Regions from separate parts of the Methylobacterium sp. J-092 genome, predicted to be linked through region 2. Evidence: riboswitches for the same ligand, from Rfam matches in the RefSeq annotation. Region 2 holds a riboswitch; each other region holds the start of a gene.
What was found. A riboswitch is a leader RNA that binds a small molecule or an ion and turns the genes downstream of it on or off. The one in region 2 is predicted to bind cobalamin.
Positions count from the first base shown of each region.

Region 1 (4,061 bases), on a different contig from region 2:
GATGTCGCCGAGCAGCACCACCGGCGTATCCGTCGCGCGGGCGAACCCCATGTTGGCGATGTCGCCGGCGCGCAGGTTGACCTCGGAAGCAGAGCCCGCACCCTCGACGAGAATCAGGTCGGCCTGCGTCCTCAGGCGGTCGAAGCTGTCGAGTACCGCCTCCAGCAGGCGCGGTTTCCACGCCTGGTAGTCGCGCGCCTTCACCGTCGCGACCATGCGGCCCTGCACCACCACCTGGGCGCCGACCTCGGTCTGGGGCTTGAGCAGCACCGGGTTCATGTGGATCGACGGCGCGACGCCGGCCGCCCGCGCCTGCAGCGCCTGCGCCCGCCCGATCTCGCCGCCATCCGCGGTGACGGCGGCGTTGTTCGACATGTTCTGCGGCTTGAACGGGCGCACCCGAAGCCCGCGTCGGGTAAAGGCGCGCGCGAGCCCGGCGACGATCAGCGACTTGCCGACGTCCGAGCCGGTGCCCTGGATCATTAGGCTTCGGGTCACGGCTGAAGGGACCATTCCATCAAAACTCGATCCCCTCCTGCGCCTTCACGCCCGCCGCGAAGTGGTGCTTCACGCTGCCCATCTCGGTGACGAGGTCGGCGGCCTCGATCAGCGCGGGCTTGGCGTTGCGGCCGGTGACGACGACGTGCAGGTCCGGGCGACGGCTTTTCAGGGTCGCCACCACCGCGTCGAGATCGAGGTAGTCGTAGCGCAGCGCGATGTTGAGCTCGTCGAGGATCAGGAGACGGAGGCTCGGGTCGGCCATCAGGTCGGTCGCCCGGTTCCAGGCGTTGAGGCAGGCGGCGATGTCGCGGGCCTTGTCCTGCGTCTCCCAGGTGAAGCCTTCGCCCATCGCGTGCCACGCGACCCGGTCGCCGAAGGTCCTCAGCGCATGCGCCTCGCCGGTGTCCCACGCGCCCTTGATGAACTGCACCACGCCGACCCTGTGGCCGCGCCCCAGCATGCGCAGCGCCAGGCCTAGCGCCGCCGTGGTCTTGCCCTTGCCGGGTCCGGTGTTGACGATGAGCAGGCCCTTCTCGATCGTCTTGGCCGCGACCTCGGCGTCCTGCACCGCCTTGCGCTTCTCCATCTTCTCGCGATGGCGTTCGGCGTCGTCGATCATGGCGTTCCCTGCGGTTTGATGACGAGCGGCAGCCCGGCGACCGTCAGGACGACGCGGTCGCACTCGGCCGCGAGGCTCTGGTGGAGGCGTCCGGCCGCATCGCGGAAGCGGCGGGCGAGCGCATTGTCGGGCACGATCCCGAGGCCGACCTCGTTCGACACGAGGACGAGCGGCCCGCGCGCTTCCCGGCAGGCACTGCGGAGCGCCGCCATCTCGGCGTCGAGGTCGGCATCGGCAAGCAGCAGGTTCGTCAGCCACAAGGTCAGGCAATCAACCAGCACCGGCCCCGGCGCCTCGGCGATCGCGGCGGCCAAAGCGTTCGGCACGTCCCGAGTGATCCAGTCGCCGGAGCGCCGCGCTCTGTGGAGGGCGATGCGCGCGCGCATCTCGTCGTCCCAGGCCTGTGCCGTGGCGAGGTAGAGCCACGGGCCCGGCACCGCCTCGATCAACCTCTCGGCGTAGGCGCTCTTGCCCGAGCGCGCACCGCCGAGCACGAGGGTCGTCCGAGGCGCGGCCTGCTGCATGGCTGGAACCCATGCCCCAACCCCTGTGCGCCCGTCAAAGCCTCCGTTGTGCGGGGAGACCGGACAGGCTATGGCTGGACGCGACGGTGCCCCGGAGACGGGGTGAAAAGGGAATGCGGTGAGGGGAAACCCGATGCCGCGGCTGCCCCCGCAACTGTAAGCGGCCAGGGTCCCCACGGCGATCCGGGCTTCGTTGAACCGACCTGTCCAAGATGGGACTGCGTTGCGGATCGAAGCCCGGATCGCCGTGGGAGCCCTCAGCTCCTGCCCTCGGCCACCGATGTTTCGGGAAGGCGGCAGGCGCTGCGATCCGCGAGCCAGGAGACCTGCCGTCCCCCGCGCTTTCTCGAACGCCGCCGGCGGGGCGGCCGGAGATGTTGTCGACATGACCACCCAGACCCTCACCCAGACCGGCACCCGCGCGAACGAGGGCTTCGTCGCCATCGTCGCCGCCGCCATGCTCGGCCTCGGGCTCGTGTTCCTCGCCGGCTTCTCGCCGGCCTCGGCGCTGCACAACGCGGCGCACGACTTCCGGCACACGCAGAACTTCCCCTGCCATTGACCGCCTGAACCCAGGCGTTCCCATGCTCATCCGGCTCCTGTCGGCGGCGCTCGCCGCCGGCTTCCTCGCGGCCGTCCTCGTGACGGGGCTCGAGCTCGCGCTCACCTCGCCGCTGATCATCGCCGCCGAGCGCTACGAGACCCAGGCCGCTCCCGGCGCCGCCGCCTCGGCGGCCCCGCTGGCCGGGCGCCTGCCGATCGTGCTCGCCCATGCCGGGCACGACCACGACACCAAGGCCGAGCCGGAATGGCAGCCGGCCGCCGGCCTGCCGCGCATGCTGTTCACCGGGCTCGCGACCCTCGTCGGCGGGATCGGCTACGCCCTGCTCCTCGGCGCGGTGATGCTGGCCACCGGCCGCGAGCCGTCGCCCGAGCGCGGGCTCGCCTTCGCGGTCGCCGGCTTCCTCGCCGTGGCGCTCGCGCCGGCTCTGGGCCTGCCGCCCGAGCTGCCCGGCAGCGAGGCGGCCCCGCTGGCCGCCCGCCAGGTCTGGTGGGTGATGACGGCGTCGGCCACCGCGATGGGGATCTATCTCATCGCGATCCGCCGGGTGCCGATCACCATCCTCGGCGGAATCGTGCTCATCGTCGCGCCGCATCTGGCCGGTGCGCCGGAGGTGGCGGCGACGCCGTCCGAGCTTCCCGCCGGCCTCGCCGCGCAGTTCGCCGCGCGCTCGCTCGCCATCGCCTTCGTGTTCTGGGCGGTGATCGGCTTGGCCTTCGGGCGCGCCTGGCAGACCTTCGGCCCGAAGGCCGCGGCAGGCGCCCGTGGCTGACACGATCCTCTACGTCTGCACCACCTGCCGGATGGAGAGCGATGCGCCGGACGGCCCGCGCGCGGGCGCCCGCCTCTTCGACGCGTTGCGTGCGCTTCCCGCCCCCGACGGCGTGACGATCGAAGCGGTCGAGTGCCTGTCGGTCTGCAAGCGGCCCTGCACCGTCGCCGTGGCGGCGGAGGATCGCTGGACCTACGTCTACGGCGACCTCGACCCGGCGGATTCCGCACGCATCATTCTCGACGGCGTCGGCCTCTACGCCGGCACGCCCGACGGGATCGTGCCGTGGAAGCAGAGGCCGCAGGAATTCCGCAAGGGCGTCGTCGCCCGCATCCCCCCGTTTCCGCCGCGCGCGGCCTGAGCCATCGGCGAGATCCCCATGAGCATCGTCCAGAAGATCCCCTGCACCATCGTCACCGGCTTCCTCGGGGCGGGCAAGACGACGCTGGTGCGCCACGTGGTCGAGAATGCCGGCGGGCGCCGGCTCGCGATCCTCGTCAACGAGTTCGGCGACATCGGCTTCGACAAGTCGTTCCTCGCCGCCTGCGGCATCGAGGGCTGCACCGAGGATTCGATCGTCGAGCTTCCCAACGGCTGCATCTGCTGCACCGTCGCGGACGACTTCGTGCCGGCGATGACGGCTCTTCTCGATCGCCCGAACCCGCCCGAGCAAATCCTGATCGAGACGTCCGGCCTCGCCCTGCCCAAGCCCCTGGTCCAGGCGTTCCAGTGGCCGGCGATCCGCTCGCGGGTGACGGTCGACGGCGTCGTCGCGGTCGTGGACGGGCCGGCGGTCGCGTCGGGCGCCTTCGCCGAGGACCCCGAGGCTCTGGCCAACCAGCGCGCCGCCGATACGGCGGTGGACCACGACAACCCGCTCGAGGAGGTGTTCGAGGACCAGCTCCTCTGCGCCGACCTCGTCGTGCTCAACAAGGCGGATCTTCTCGACGCCGCCGGCCTCGCGCAGGTGCGGGCCGAGGTGGAGCGCCAGCTTCCCCGCGCGGTGAAGGTGGTCGAGACAGCCCACGGCAAGATCGACCCGCGGGTGCTGCTCGGCCTCCAGGCCGCCGCCGAGGACGACCT
Region 1 is NZ_JAKSXU010000053.1:23,645-27,705, forward strand. It holds gene MKK60_RS04125 (cobyric acid synthase) at 1-483, opposite strand, end outside; gene cobO (cob(I)yrinic acid a,c-diamide adenosyltransferase) at 518-1,120, opposite strand; gene cobU (bifunctional adenosylcobinamide kinase/adenosylcobinamide-phosphate guanylyltransferase) at 1,117-1,644, opposite strand; cobalamin riboswitch at 1,712-1,993, shown strand; gene MKK60_RS04140 (CbtB-domain containing protein) at 2,030-2,206, shown strand; gene MKK60_RS04145 (CbtA family protein) at 2,229-2,978, shown strand; gene MKK60_RS04150 (DUF1636 family protein) at 2,971-3,339, shown strand; gene cobW (cobalamin biosynthesis protein CobW) at 3,358-4,061, shown strand, end outside.
Region 1: another riboswitch for cobalamin. It lies ahead of MKK60_RS04140 (CbtB-domain containing protein); the one in region 2 lies ahead of MKK60_RS13890 (TonB-dependent receptor).

Region 2 (4,061 bases):
CCGCACGGCCGACCCCATCGGCCGGCCCGCCGCCCGCCGATCCGTCGCGGGCGAGGGCCGGACGCTGCGCGGCTGCGGGCACCGGGTCGCCTTCGAGTCGAGTCCGCATGCCTCATCACCCGCGCTCCTCCTGCGGCCTCACGCGTCCCGCCCGCCGCCGGCGGGCACGCCGCCACCCGATCCTTCGCAACACGCTCGCCGCCCTGCTCTGCCTCGTCACCCTCGAGGGCGTGCCGCCGGGCGGCGGGACCGAGCCGGTGCCGCAGGTCGCGAGGCTCCAGGCCCGCAGCACCGGGTCGACCGCCCTCGCCGCCCTGTTCGATCCCCGGCCGATGCTGGACCCGGAGGCCGGCGCGGACCGTCAGGGCGCGCCCCTCGGCGCCGCGCTCACCCCGCCGGAGCCGCGTTTCGCCCCGCCCATCGCGACGCTCGCGGCCGCCGAGCCGCGTTCGACGGAGGCCGCGCCCCCGGCGGAGACCGGCCGGCAGGCCCAGGTCGTGGAGCAGGTGCGGGCCCTGCGGGCAAGCCGGGTCTTACGGGACACGCAGGTCCTGCGGGTTACCCAGGTCCTGCGGGACACCGAGGTCGTGCGGCAGGCCCAGATCGTGCCGCTGCCGGTCGCCCGCCCGGCGGACCTGATCGCCGCCCCCGTGCCGCAGCGCCTCGCCCTGCGCCGCGCCCCGCGCCGGGTGCCCGAGGCGGTGCCGGCGCCCACCGCCGAGACGCCGTCGTTCTTCGAGGAGCTGTTCGCCGCGCGGAAGGACCCGGGCCCGGCTTTGGCCTACGCCGCCCTCGAGAGCCCCGGGCTGGAGCGGTCGCGCGGCCGCCTGTTCCCCAGCCCCGACGCGGGCGCCGGCACGGCGATCTACGACATCACCGCCCGCACCGTCCGCCTGCCGAACGGCGAGGTGCTGGAAGCCCATTCCGGCCTCGGCGCCAGCATGGACCATCCCGACTTCGTGCACCTGCGCATGCGCGGCTCGACCCCGCCGGGCACCTACGACCTCACCGAGCGCGAGGCTTTGTTCCACGGCGTGCGGGCGATCCGCCTCAACCCGGTGGGCGGCGCCGCCGCGATCCACGGCCGCGACGGGCTGCTGGCCCACACCTACATGCTCGGGCCGAGCGGCGCCTCGAACGGCTGCGTGTCCTTCCACAACTACGACCGCTTCCTGCAGGCGTTCCTGCGCGGCGAGATCCGCCGCCTCGTCGTGGTGACCGGCCGCGGCGACGGCCCGGCCCGCTTCGCCGCGAGCCGCTGACGCCGTCACCGATCGGCCACACCCGGCGACGGCGTCCGAAAGCCGGATTGACGGGCCGGCGCCGCCCGACGCAACCTGCACGCGACGGTTCCTCATCGAGGATCAAAAGGGAACGCGGTGAGGGGAGGGCCCGACGGGGCCTTGCCCGAAGCCGCGGCTGCCCCCGCAACTGTAAGCGGCGAGCCTTCCACCACTGGACGTCACTGGATGCGCCGCATCCGGGAAGACGGTGGCGGGCGATGACCCGCGAGCCAGGAGACCTGCCGTCAGTCGTGGTCACACGCGAAGCGCGTCGGGCGGGGTGTTCCGGCGGGTGTCGAAGCCCCCGGCCGTCCGATGGACGGAGCGGTGGATCGGCCTCGTTCGCGGTGACGTGCCACGTCCGCGTCGCCCGAGGTCCCGTGTCCGCGTCCCAGTCCCCGCCCGTCTTCCGAACGCCAACCCTGCTCGCTCTCGCCTGCGCCGCCGCCCTCTCGGGCCCGGCCGCGCTGGCGCGCCCCGCCGCCGGGGAGGCCGAGGCGAACCTCGCCGAGATCTCCGTGACGGCCGACGATCCCAGGCCCGCCGCCGGGGCTGCGGCGAGCGCCGGCTACGTCGGCGGCACCATCGGCGCCGGCGGGGCGCTTCGGACGGTGGATGCGGCGAGCGCCGGCATCGTTTCCGGCGCCGAGATCAACAGCCGCCCGATCACGCGGCCGGGCGAGGTGCTCGAATCCGTGCCCGGCCTGATCGTCACCCAGCATTCGGGGGAGGGCAAGGCCAACCAGTTCTTCCTGCGCGGCTTCAACCTCGACCACGGCACCGACATCGCGATCGAGGTCGACGGGATGCCGGTGAACATGCGCACGCACGCGCACGGCCAGGGCTACGCCGACATCAACTTCCTGATCCCCGAGCTCGTCGGCGCGGTGGCGTTCCACAAGGGGCCGTACTTCGTCCGCGACGGCGACTTCGCCTCGGCCGGCTCGGTACGGATCGACTACCTCGACACCGTCGCCAAGAACGTCGCGCTGACCTCGTTCGGCAGCTTCGGCTATGCGCGGGCGCTGACCATCGCCTCGGCCCCCCTCGGCCAGGGCAACCTGCTCGTGGCGGGCGAGGCGCAGGTCTACGACGGCCCGTGGGACGTGCCGGATGCGCTGCGCAAGGTGAACGGCGTGGTGCGCTACAGCCAGGGCACGGCGCTCGACGGGTTCTCGGTCACCGGCATGGCCTATGCCAGCCGCTGGACCGCGACCAACCAGATCGCGTCGCGCGCGGTGTCGGAGGGGATCATCGGCCGCTTCGGCACCCTGAACCCGACCGACGGCGGCGACAGCAGCCGGTTCTCGCTCTCGGGCCGCTGGAGCATGACCGACGACACCGGCGTCACGCGGGCCTCGGCCTACGTCATCCGCTCGCAGCTCAACCTGTTCAACGACTTCACCTACTTCCTCAACGATCCGGTCAACGGCGACCAGTTCCACCAGCTCGACCAGCGCATCCTCGGCGGCGGCGAGGTGAGCCACGTCTTCCAGGGCGACCTGTTCGGGCATCCGATGGAGAACGAGATCGGGGTGCAGACCCGCACCGACGCGATCCGCGTCGGGCTGTTCAACACCGCGAACCGCCAGTTCCGCACGGGCGTCCTCGACGACCGGGTGCTCGAGGCGAGCGGGGCGTTCTACGTCGACAACCGCGTGCGCTGGACCGACTGGCTGCGCACCAGCGTCGGCTTCCGGGCCGACGGCTATTACGGCGACGTGGTCTCCGACACGGCGGCCAATTCCGGCAAGGCACGGGACGGCATCGTCAACCCGAAGCTCGGGCTGGTGCTGGGGCCGTGGTTCGACACCGAGCTCTACGTGAACTACGGCGGCGGCTTCCACTCGAACGACGTGCGCGGCGTGACCGCGACGGTCGACCCGGCGAGCCCCCTCTTCAACATCGCGCGCTCGCCCTTCCTCGTGCCCTCGACCGGCTACGAGGTCGGCATCCGCAACCGCTCGATCGCCGGGCTGGAGACCGCATTGGCCCTGTTCCGCCTCGACTTCGCGTCGGAGAACCTGTTCCAGGGCGACACCGGCACGACGGAGCCGAGCCGGCCGAGCCGCCGCTTCGGCATCGAGTGGACCAACCGCTACGCGGTGACGCCGTGGCTGAGGCTGGAGGGGGACCTCACCGTCACCAATGCCCGCTTCTCCGACGTCGACCCGGTCGGCAACCGCATCCCCGAGGCGCCGACCACGATCGCGTCGGCCGGGTTCACCTTCGGCGAGGGCCTCGGCTGGTTCGGCGCGATGCGGCTGCGCTACTTCGGCCCGCGCCCGCTGATCGAGGACAATTCCGTGCGCTCGAAGCCGACGGCGCTGCTCAACGGCCGCGTCGGCTACCATTTCGACAACGGCCTCAGCCTGTCGCTCGACGTGCTGAACCTGACAAACGCCAAGTCGGACCAGATCACCTACTACTATATCTCGCGCCTGCCGGGCGAACCGGCCGACGGCGTCGCCGACCGGCACTTCCACCCGGTCGAGCCCACCGCCGTGCGGCTGACGCTGGCCGGGCGGTTCTGAGCGGCGGCCCTCGATCCGAGCGGCAGGCCCGGCGAAAACGGCCTCGCACGGTTCTGCCGCATTGACGGGGCGGCGGCCGGCGCCCTAGGCGTGGGGCATGCGCATGTGGCGGCCAGATTGGCGGGTCTGCCGCGCGGTCATCGCCGTGACCGCGCTCTACGCGCTCGCCCTGCAGGCCGTCCTCGGCGGGATGACGGGCGTGCGCACCCTCGACCCGGCGCACGCGCTCTGCCTGCAGGAATCC
Region 2 is NZ_JAKSXU010000119.1:55,651-59,711, forward strand. It holds gene MKK60_RS13885 (DUF2778 domain-containing protein) at 108-1,262, shown strand; cobalamin riboswitch at 1,331-1,545, shown strand; gene MKK60_RS13890 (TonB-dependent receptor) at 1,664-3,817, shown strand; gene MKK60_RS13895 (hypothetical protein) at 3,915-4,061, shown strand, end outside.

Region 3 (4,061 bases), on a different contig from region 2:
TGCCGCCGGGCGCCACCGGCTGCGTCGTCGTCAGCGACATCGACGACACGGTGATGCGCACGGGCGTCGCCAACAAGGCCAAGATGCTGTGGCGGCTGTTCGTGGAGGATGCCGAGAACCGCGTCGCCTTCCCCGGCGTCGCCGCGCTCTACCGGGCCCTCTACGTCGGCCCGGACGGCATCGAGGCCAACCCGATGCTCTACGTCTCGCGCGCGCCGTGGGGCCTGTACGAGATGCTGTCGGAGTTCTTCACGATCCACGGCATCCCGGTGGGCCCGATCCTGTTCCTGCGCGAATGGGGCCTGTCGTGGAAGCACCCCCTCCCCCGCCGGGCGGAGGATCACAAGCGCGCCCTGATCGTCCACATGCTGTCGCTGTATCGCGACCTGCCCTTCGTGCTGATCGGCGACAGCGGGCAGCACGATCCGGAGGTCTACGGCCGGATCGTCGCCGACCATCCCGGCCGGGTGAAGGCGGTCTACATCCGCAACGTGTCGCGGGACGCCGACCGCATCCGCGAGATCGAGGCGCTGGCGCAGGTCGTCGCGGCCGCCGGGAGCCACCTCGTCATCGCCGCCGACAGCACCGCCATCGCCCGGCACGCGGCGAGCCTCGGCCTGATCGCACCGGGCGCGGTCGCCCTGGTGGCGGACGAGCACGCGGCCGGCGGCGAGCCGGCGGAGCTGACCGCGGAGACCGCCCTGCCGGGCGACCTCGGCTCCGTCCTCGGCGGCGCCGGAGGAACCTTGCCGCCGAGCGTCGTCGTCGAGGCGTCGGCGCAGGACGGATCGCATGTCTCGACCTAGCGCCACCGTGCGCGCCGTCGCTGTCGCCGCCGGGTCACACTTCACAGGAGCGTGATTCCGGCCGTTGACTCTTCGGGACCGCGGAAGCCACTTGGCGGGGACGGTTCCCCTCGGGGATCAAAAGGGAACGCGGTGAGGACGAGGCTCCGAGGAGCCTTTCCGATGCCGCGGCTGCCCCCGCAACTGTAAGCGGCGAGCCTCCATCAACACGTCACTGGGTCACGGCGCCTGGGAAGACGATGAGGGGCAGCGACCCGCGAGCCAGGAGACCTGCCGTCAGTCGTGGTCACACGCGAAACGCGTCGGGCGGGGTGCCTCGACGGGTGTCGAGACGCATGGGCCCGCGCGGCGCATGCGGGGCGGCCTCGTTCGCGGTGACGTGCCACCACACGCGTCCGCACGTCCCTTCCATGCCCTTGCCCACCGCGAGACCCGCGCCGAACGACGCACAGGAAGCCGCCCGGCATCCGTGCGCCGGCGGCCGAGCCGCGTTCGGCCGATCGCCTAATTGTAACATTGTTACATTCGATGTAGATCGAGGGTCGGGCAGGCCGTCGCGTCGCGCCGATAGAGCCGAATCCGATCCATGCTCGTTCTTCTGCAAACCGCTCGTTCCCTCGGGCGCGCGATGCGCTGCCCGCTCCTCGCCGGCACGGCGCTCGTCATCCTCGCTCCGCCGCGAGAGGCCGGCGCGCAGCCGGTCGCCGGCGAATCGGCGAGCGTCGTGCTCGACACCCTCACGGTCGCGGGCGACGGCGTCGGCTTGAGCCGCGCCGCGCCGGTCGGCCTCAACCTGCGCACGCCCGACCGCGGCGCGAGCCGCCTCGGCCTCACGCCGCTGGAGACCCCCGGCAGCGTCGACGTCATCTCCGGCGAGACCGCGCGGCTGCGCGGCCAGGACACGATCGCGGACGCCGTGACGCAGAACGCCACCGGCATCACCACCATCGCCTCGCCGGGCAACGGCAACGGCGCCTTCACCAGCCGCGGGTTCTCGGGGCCGAACTCGATCCAGCAGCTCTACGACGGCACGCGGCTGTTCGTCGGCGCCAACACGGTGACCTTCCCGTTCGACACCTGGAACGTCGAGCGCATCGAGGTGCTGCGCGGGCCGGCCTCCGTGCTCTACGGCGACGGGGCGATCGGCGGCGTCATCAACGTGGTGACGAAGAAGCCGACCTTCACGCCCATCAACGTGGTGCGGGCCGGCGTCGGATCGGACGGGATCGCGCGGCTCGCCCTCGATTCCGGCGGCCCGATCGGCGACGCGGTGGCCTATCGCCTCAACGTCAGCGGCAACCGCGCCGGCGGCTGGATCAGCCCGGACGGCGACTTCCGCAACCTCGCGGTCTCGGGCGCGATCCTGCTCCAGGCCACGCCCGACCTCGCCTTCACCCTGAGCCACGACCTCGGCTATCAGGAGCCGGCGCGCTACTGGGGCACGCCGCTGGTCGACGGGCGCATCCCGGATTTCATCCGGTTCAAGAACTACAACGTCCGCGACGCCAAGATCACCTGGGCGGACAACTGGACCCAGCTCAAGACGGAGTGGACGCCCACCGCCGACATCACGGTGCGCAACACCGCCTACCGGCTGCAGAGCAGGCGCCACTGGCTCGACGTCGAGACCTACAGCTTCAACCGATCGACGCGATTGGTCGACCGGAGCGACTACACCGAAATCTACCACCAGCAGGAACAGCTCGGGAACCGGTTCGACGCCGCGTTCAAGGGCACGCTGTTCGGCTTCCGCAACGAGTTCCTGGCCGGCTTCGACGTGAACCACATCGACTTCCGGCACATCAATAACTTCTCGACCGTCGGATCGGGCCTCGTCATCAGCGTCCCGCTGACGGATTACGACCCGGGCTCGTTCCCGCTGAACGGCCGCGCCAGCCCGGCCTACGCGACAAGCACCGACCAGGCCTCGGTCTTCGCCGAGGACCGGCTGATCCTCACCGACCAGCTCTCGTTCCTGTCCGGCGTCCGGTTCGATGCCTCGACCCTGCAGCGCGAGAACCTGATGAGCAACGCGCAGTTCGAGAAGTCCTTCCAGGGCCTCGGCTACCGCTTCGGGCTGGTGTTCAACCCGACGCCGGACACCGCGCTCTATGCGCAGGTCGCCACCGCCACGGACCCGGTGAACAGCCTGATCACGCTGTCGCAATCGCTGGCCGGCTTCAAGCTCTCCACCGGCGAGCAGGTCGAGCTCGGCGCCAAGGGCGTGTTCTGGGACGGCCGAGGCGAGTGGACGCTCGCCGGCTACCGCATCGTCAAGGACAACCTGATCTCGGCGGTGCCGGGCCAGCCGAGCGTCTCGACGCAGGTCGGCCGGCAATCCTCCTACGGGGTCGAGGCGGCGCTCTCGCTGCAGGTCACGCCGCTCTGGCGGGTCGACGCGAACCTCGCCCTGCTGCACGCGCAGTACGATTCCTTCGACCAGGCCGTGAACGGCGCGACGATTTCGTACGCCGGCAACCGGCCGATCGACGTGCCCGAGCGGGTCGCCAACCTCTGGCTCAATTACGCCTTCGCGCCGACCTGGGAAGCACGGGTCGGGTTCCAGTACGTCGGCGAGGTGTTCAGCGATTTCGGCAACACCGCGCGACGCCCGGCCTACGGGCTGGTCAACCTCGGCCTCGACCATCAGGTCACGCCGGCCTCGCGCCTGTCCTTCCGCGTCTTCAACCTGTTCGACAAGGTCTACGCGATCAGCGGAAACGCGGTGGACGGGGTCGGCACAAACTGGCTCCTCGGGCGACCGCGCTCGTTCGAGGTCGCCTTCACGACGGCGTTCTGAGATGGCCTCCGCGGCGCGCACGCTCGCCAAGCTCGCTAAGCTCGGCAAGACGGGGAAGCGGTGGCTGCATCTCGGCCATCGCTGGCTCGGCATCGTCACGGGGCTGTTCTTCGCGACGTGGTTCGTGAGCGGCGTGGTGATGATGTACGTCGCCTACCCGTCGCTGACCGAGCCCGAGCGCCGGGCCGGGCTGCCCGCGATCGCCTGGGACGCGGTGCGGGTCTCGCCGGACGCGGCATTGGCCGACGAGCCCGGCTTTCCCCGGGCGCTGAGCCTGTCGATGCGGGGGGCCGAGCCAGTCTACCGGGTCGCGCGTTGGGACGAGTCCCGCCGCGCCGTCTCCGCGGTCGACGGCCGGGTGATCGGCCCCGCGTCACCGGACGAGGCCCTCGCCATCGCCGGCCACGATCCGCGCAGCCTGCGCCCGGCCTACCGCGACACGCTCGCCTACGATC
Region 3 is NZ_JAKSXU010000070.1:23,629-27,689, forward strand. It holds gene MKK60_RS07475 (App1 family protein) at 1-806, shown strand, start outside; cobalamin riboswitch at 891-1,099, shown strand; gene MKK60_RS07480 (TonB-dependent receptor) at 1,435-3,606, shown strand; gene MKK60_RS07485 (PepSY domain-containing protein) at 3,608-4,061, shown strand, end outside.
Region 3: another riboswitch for cobalamin. It lies ahead of MKK60_RS07480 (TonB-dependent receptor); the one in region 2 lies ahead of MKK60_RS13890 (TonB-dependent receptor).